DNA from 2 places in the Roseateles agri genome. Region 2 is predicted to be linked to the other one. Evidence: riboswitches for the same ligand, from Rfam matches in the RefSeq annotation. Region 2 holds a riboswitch; the other holds the start of a gene.
The links. Region 2 has a riboswitch for thiamine pyrophosphate ahead of SNE35_RS00250 (TonB-dependent siderophore receptor). Riboswitches for the same ligand answer to the same signal wherever they lie in the genome.
Positions count from the first base shown of each region.

Region 1: another riboswitch for thiamine pyrophosphate. It lies ahead of thiM (hydroxyethylthiazole kinase); the one in region 2 lies ahead of SNE35_RS00250 (TonB-dependent siderophore receptor).

Region 1 covers NZ_JAXCLA010000010.1:141,256-144,653, forward strand. The annotation lists gene thiE (thiamine phosphate synthase) at 1-612, opposite strand, end outside; gene thiM (hydroxyethylthiazole kinase) at 605-1,444, opposite strand; TPP riboswitch at 1,502-1,619, opposite strand; gene SNE35_RS27845 (PEP-CTERM sorting domain-containing protein) at 1,710-2,528, shown strand; gene SNE35_RS27850 (tetratricopeptide repeat protein) at 2,521-3,398, opposite strand, start outside.
Region 2 covers NZ_JAXCLA010000001.1:58,535-61,932, forward strand. The annotation lists gene SNE35_RS00245 (NAD(P)/FAD-dependent oxidoreductase) at 1-992, shown strand, start outside; TPP riboswitch at 1,095-1,191, shown strand; gene SNE35_RS00250 (TonB-dependent siderophore receptor) at 1,267-3,398, shown strand, end outside.

The sequences.
Region 1 (3,398 bases), on a different contig from region 2:
GGCCGCGTCCGCCGGGTCGGCGGCCTTGCACAGCAGGCTGACGACGGCCAGGCCGTCGGCGCCGGCGGCCATCACGGCGGCTGCGTTCTCGAAGCCGATGCCGCCGATGGCCACCAGCGGCCGCATCGTCATCGCACGGATCCGGCGCACGCCGGCCAGGCCCAGCGGCGGCGCGGCGTCGGTCTTGGTGGAGGTGTCGAACACGGGGCTCAGTCCGTAATAGTCAACCGGCGCGCGCTCGGCCGCGATCATCTGCGCGGCGGACTCGATCGACAGGCCGACGATGCTGCCTGGCGGCATCAGGCGCCGCACGTCCTCGGGCGCCATGTCGCGCTGGCCGACGTGCACGCCGTCGGCCCCGCAGGCCAGGGCCACGTCCACGCGGTCGTTGATCAGCAGCGGCACGCCCAGCGGCGCGAGCAGTGCCTTCAGTGCGCGAGCGCGCTCGACGAAGGGCCGCCTGTCCAGCGCCTTCTCGCGCAGTTGCACACAGGTGGCGCCGCCGCGCACGGCGGCCTCGACGACAGCCTCGATGCCCCGCGCGCCGCAGAGCGCGCTGTCGGTCACGAGGTGCAGCCGTAGGTGCTTGTGCAAATCAATTCGCTCAACCATGGATCTTCAGCTTCAGCCGCGCGGTGAAGCTGGCCTCGTCCAGCAGGTGCAGGCCGTCCAGCAATTCGATCTGCATCCGGCCGACGCCGGCACCGGCCGCCTGCGTGCGCTCGGCAGCCATCTCGCCGACGACACCCAGCACGGCCATCGCCGACAAGGTGGCGCGCCAGCGGTCGGGCTGCACCGCGGCGAAGGCGCCGACCAGCGCGCTGGCCGAGCAGCCGACGCCGGTGATGCGAGTCATCCACGGGTGACCGTTGGACAGCACCGCGTGTCGCCCCTGCGCGCCGACGACGTGATCGTCCGCGCCGCTGACGCAGACGGTGCCGCCGATGTCGCGGGCCAGCGCCCGCGCCGCGTCCAGTGCCTCGCCGGAAGCGGCGGAGCTGTCCACGCCGCGCGTGCGCGCCGCGAGGCCCGCCACGCTCATGATCTCGGAGCCGTTGCCGCGCACGATGCTCGGCGCGCCGGCCTGCATCAGCGCGGCGAGCGCTTCGTTGCGGTAGCGCGTGGCACCGGCACCGACCGGGTCGATGACGACCGGGATGCCGCGCCCGCGCGCCGTCTGCAACGCCAGTTGCATCGCGCGGACCCAGTCGGGCTCCAGGGTGCCGATGTTCAGCACCAGCGCTTGCGCGATGCCGGCCATCTCCTGCACCTCTTCCAGCGCATGCGCCATCACCGGCGCGGCGCCGACGGCCAGCAGCGCGTTGGCGTTGTAGTTCATCACCACGAAATTGGTGATGCTGTGCACCAGCGGCGACTGCGCGCGCACGGCCTGCAGGTCGGCCCACAGGTCCGCGGCGCTGATCAGATTGGAAGTCGAGCCCATCGCGATCGTCCTTCGTCAACAAAGCAAAGGGCGGCACGGGCGGAGAGAGGGCTGGGCCATGAGGGGCCGTCGCTTCCCTACGCTGGCACGACCCAGGTCAGGTTCAAAGGGTGTTTCTCAGTCGGCGCCGCCGGGTCCTCGTTGACCCGTCGTGCCGACACCCCTAGCGGTGTGCCCCGCTCGCAGTAGCGGGCGGGGCTGGCGGATTATGAGTCTGTTTGAAAGAATGGCCGCGGCCTTCTTCACAGTCCGGGAGAGCTTCGAGATGAACCTGCCACTGCGCACCGCCCTCGTCACGCTGAGCTTCTTCGCCGGCCTGCCCGCGGCCACGGCGCAGGTGCTCTACAACCCCGCCACCGGCCCGACGAATCCGGCGCTAACGGGCTGGCTCGACGGATCGCTGATCGGCGCCAGCGCCAGCTACGGCAGCAGCGGCGCGCAAGTGAAGCCGTCGGCCGGCAATGCGGCGATCGCGGGCTGGTCCAACTATCCGGCGCTGCTGGCGCTGAACGGCGCGCTGCCGCCGGTGAACGCGGCCTTCCCGGTGCTCGATGCCACGGCCGGCTACACGCTCAGCTTCGACATGGTGCTGTACAGCGAGGACCACAGCGGCAACGCCAACCGCGCCGGTTTCTCGGCGACGCTGATCGGCAGCGACCGCAAGGGCGTGGAGATCGGCTTCCAGAGCGACCGTATCTTTGCGCAGAACCTGGTCGACAACAGCTTCGTTGCCGGCGAGAGCACCAGCGACCCGGCGCTGGTGGCCGCGGCTTTTGCGCCGAACCATCGCTGGGAGCTGGAGGTGCAAGGCGACAGCTACCAGCTGCTGGTCAACGGCCTGCCGGTGCTGTCCAGCGCGCTGCACGACTATTCGAGCTACACCGGCACCGGCGCCAACGCCTACCGGACGCCGAACTTCCTCTTCCTCGGCGACAACACGACGTCCGCCGGGGCCAGCTTCCTGCTGGGCTATGCGGCCATCAGCACCGTGCCGGAGCCGGCGCCGTGGGCGCTGCTGGCGCTGGGCGGCGTCGCGCTGGCAGTGCGCCGCCGCGGCGGCGCTTCAGGCCGCGACTTCAGCTGAAATCGTCGCTGCCGCCGCCACCGACGTCGCTGCCACTGTCGCTGCCGCCGAAGTCGAAGCCGGCGTCGGAGCCGCCGACATCGATGCCGCCACCGTCGTTGCGGCCGAAGCGCTGGTCGTCGTCCACCTCGTGCAGCGAGCCCGAGCCGCCGCCGAAGGCACTGCCGCGGTCGTCACGGCGCTCATGGGCCGAGGCACTACCTGCCAGGATGGAGCCGAGCACCGCGCCGCCGCCGATCATCGCGGCGTCGCGCAGCAGGCTGCCGCCGGCCGTGGGCTGGCCGTAGCCGGGGCCGTAACCCGGTCCATAGCCCTGCCCTTGCCCGCGCGCCGCGGCGACCTGGGCCTCGCGGTCCAGTTGCTCCTGCTGCTCACGGCGCAGGCGCTCGCTCGGGCGTTCCTCGCCGCGCAGCTCGGCCGCCAGATCGCGGGCACGCAGCACCAGCGCCTGCGTGGGGCCGAAGTCGCTGCGCGAGGCCAGGCTGGACTGATGCGCGCTCAGGTCGCTCTTCACCAGGCGGATGCGGTCGTAGTTGCTCAGGCGCTGCGCTTCGCTGAGCGCGGGGTTGGCATCGCTGACGAGCTGGGCGTCGGCCAGGTCCTTGCTCGCGTCGTTCAGCTCGCTGGCCCAGCGCTCGCGCTCCTGCTTCAGCCCGGCGCTGCCCGAGCGGCGCGACACCATCACCAGCACGACCAACAGCACGCCGGCCGCCACGAAGACCCAGAACATGCCGCCGCTGCGGTGCTCGGGTTCAGGTACAGGCTCGCGCCGCGGCTCCGGCGCCGGAACCACTGAAGGCGCCACAACAGCCGGCGTCTCGGCCGCCGCCGTGATGGTCGGGGCACCCACACCCAGCCGCGCCTTCATCT
Region 2 (3,398 bases):
GCCTGCTCGAGATCAAGGCCCACATCATCGATTCGCTGCCGCACCCCGGCGGCCAGTGCGTCGAGCTGTATCCGGACAAGCCGATCTACGACATCCCGGCCGTGCCCGTCTGCACCGGCCAGGAACTGACCGACAACTTGCTCAAGCAGATCGAGCCCTTCGGCGCGACCTTCCACCTGGGCCAGGAAGTGACCACCGTCCAGAAGCAGGACGACGGCCGCTTCTTCGTCGCCACCAGCAAGGGCACGACCTTCGTGACCAAGACGATCTTCATCGCCGGCGGCGTGGGCTCGTTCCAGCCGCGCACGCTGAAGGTCGAAGGCGTGGAGAAGTACGAAGGCGACTCGATTCACTACCGCGTCAAGAGCCCCGCGCAGTTCGCCGGCAAGAACCTGCTGGTCGTCGGCGGTGGTGACTCGGCGCTGGACTGGGCGCTGAACTTCTGCGAAGGCAACAAGGACGGCAACCCGCACAAGGCCGAGAGCGTGATCCTGCTGCATCGCCGCGATGGCTTCCGCGCCGCGCCGGCTTCGGTCGCCAAGATGCACGAGCTGTGCGAGCAGCACGAGATGCAGTTCCTGGTCGGCCAGGTGAGCGACATCGTCGAGAACGACGGCGTGCTGACCGGCGTCAAGGTCGCCGGCGCCGACGGCGTGACCCGCGTGGTGCCCTGCGATGCAGTGCTGGCCTTCTTCGGCCTGTCGCCCAAGCTCGGCCCGATCGCCGAATGGGGCCTGGCACTGGAACGCAAGCAGATCGTCGTGGACACCGAGAAGTTCCAGACCAACGTGCCGGGCATCTTCGCCGTCGGCGACGTGAACACCTACCCGGGCAAGAAGAAGCTGATCCTGTCGGGCTTCCACGAGTGCGCGCTGGCCGCCTTCGGCGCCGCGCCCTACATCTTCCCGGAGAAGCGCGTGCACCTGCAGTACACGACGACGAGCCCGAAGCTGCACAAGGTGCTGGGCGTGGAGTCGCCTGTGTTCGACTGACGGCACCGTCGATCTGACGTTTTGACCCGACAAGCCGCTCATCGAGCGGCTTGTTCTCTTTCGGGTCGCCGATAGAATTCGCCTCGTGCCGCAGCAATGCGGCGCATTCGCTAGGGGTGTTGGCTGGCAAGCCGACTGAGAGAGTCCCTTTGAACCTGATTGAGGTAATCCTCGCGCAGGGAAGCAAGCAGCATCAGCCGCCGTCGCACCAGCCTCTTTCTCGCTGACGGTTCCGGCCTCATGACTTGCCGACCTGCCATCGCTTTTCGTCACGATGGCAACTCGATTCACACGTACCGCACTCGCTGCCGCCCTGCTCGCCGCCATGGCCGCCCAGGCACAACAGGAGCAGCAGCAGGCCCTGCCGGCCATCACCGTCACCGGCCGCTCGGCCGACACCACGCCGGTGCAGCTCGGCGGCTTCGGCGACGTGCCGCTGGCCAAGCTGCCGATGCAGGCCACCGCGCTGTCCAGTGACCGGCTGAAGGACCTCGGCGTCGATGCGCTCGCCGGCCTCGCGTCCATCGACGCCAGCGTCGGCGATTCGTACAACGCCGAGGGCTACATCAGCTACCTGAGCATCCGCGGCTTCACGATCGACAACCGCTTCAACTACCGGCGCGACGGCCTGCCGATCAACGCCGAGACCGCGCTGCCGCTGGACAACAAGTCCTCGGTCGAGATCCTCAAGGGCACCAGCGGCATGCAGGCCGGCACCAGTGCGCCGGGCGGGCTGGTGAATCTGGTCGTCAAGCGGCCGCAGGCGGTGGACAGCACGGTGTTGAGCCTCGGCTACACCCAGCCCGGCACCGTCGAGGCCTCGATCGACTGGAACAAGCGTCTGAGCAGCGACCTGGGCCTGCGCGTCAACGCTAGCGCCGCGCACCTCGATCCGCAGCTGCGCGATGCCGAGGGCCATCGCCAGATGCTCGCCGCCGCGATCGAATGGAAGGCAAGACCTGGCACCCTGGTCGAGGCCGAGTTCGAGCTGAGCCATCAGAGCCAGCCGGACCAGGCCGCGTTCAGCATGCTCGGCGACCGCGTGCCCGACCCGAAGTCCGTCGACCCGCGCCTGAACCTGAACAACCAGTCATGGACGCAGCCCACCGTGTTCGACGGCCGCACCGGCTCGCTGCGCATCACCCAACAGCTGAACGAAGACTGGCGCGCGCAGGTGCATGCCGGCGTGCAACGCCTGCGCACCGACGACCACCTCGCCTTCCCCTTCGGCTGCTTAGCCGCCGACGGCACCTACTACGCCGACCGCTACTGTCCCAACGGCGACTTCGACCTCTACGACTTCCGCAGCGACGGCGAGCGCCGCGACAGCAGCGCGCTCGACCTGTCGCTGAGCGGCAAGTTCAACACGGCAGGCATGCGGCACGAGCTGACGGCGGGCGTGCTGTTCAGCCGCTTCAAGAGCCGCTTCGGCGACGAGGTCTACACCCTGGTCGGCACCGGCAACGTGAGCGGCCAGGTGCAGCTGCCCGATGCTATCGAGCCCTATGCCGGGAACACCAACCGCGACGAGCGCAGCACCGAGCTCTACCTGCGCGACTCGATCCAGCTGGGCGCTGACTGGCAGGCCTGGCTGGGCCTGCGCCACACGTCGCTGCACCGCGAGAGCGCCCTCACCGACGGCTCCGAGCGGACCAGCTATCCGCAGTCCTTCACCACGCCGTGGCTGGGCCTCAGCTACGCGATCTCGCACGAGCTGATGGCCTATGCGAGCTGGGGCGAAGGCATCGAATCGAACGTTGTGCCGAACCGGCCGATCTACTCCAACCGGGGCCAGGCGCTGCCCGCGATGAAGAGCCGGCAGGTCGAAGCCGGGCTGAAGGCAGGCACGCGTGCCGTGGACTGGTCGCTGGCCGTGTTCGACATCCGCCAGCCAGCCTGGCGCGACAACTGCGATGGCACCGGCGACGCAGGCTCCTGCACCACCGTGGCCGATGGCCGCGCCCACCACCGCGGCATCGAGGCCTCCGCCGACCTGAAGTGGCGCGGCGGCGGCGTGCTCGGCAGCGTCATGCGCCTGCGCGCGCGCAACGAAGACGGCGCCGTCGACCCGACACTCAACGGCCAGCAGCCCGTCAACGTGCCGCAGACGATGCTCAAGCTGCAGGCCCGACAAGACCTGCTCCCCGGCGTGCAACTGCAAGGTGGCCTCGTCTACGAAGGTCGGCGCGCCGTGCTGCCCGACAACAGCGTCTTCATCCCCGGCTGGACGCGGCTCGACCTCGGCGCGCGCATCGAGCAGAACTGGGGCAGCCAGTTGCTGGTCTGGCGCGCCGGCATCGACAACCTAGCCGACCGCCGCGCCTGGCGCGAGTCGCCCTACCAGTACGACCACGTCTACCTCTACCCGCTGGCCCCGCGTACCTTCCGCGCCAGTTTGGAGATCCG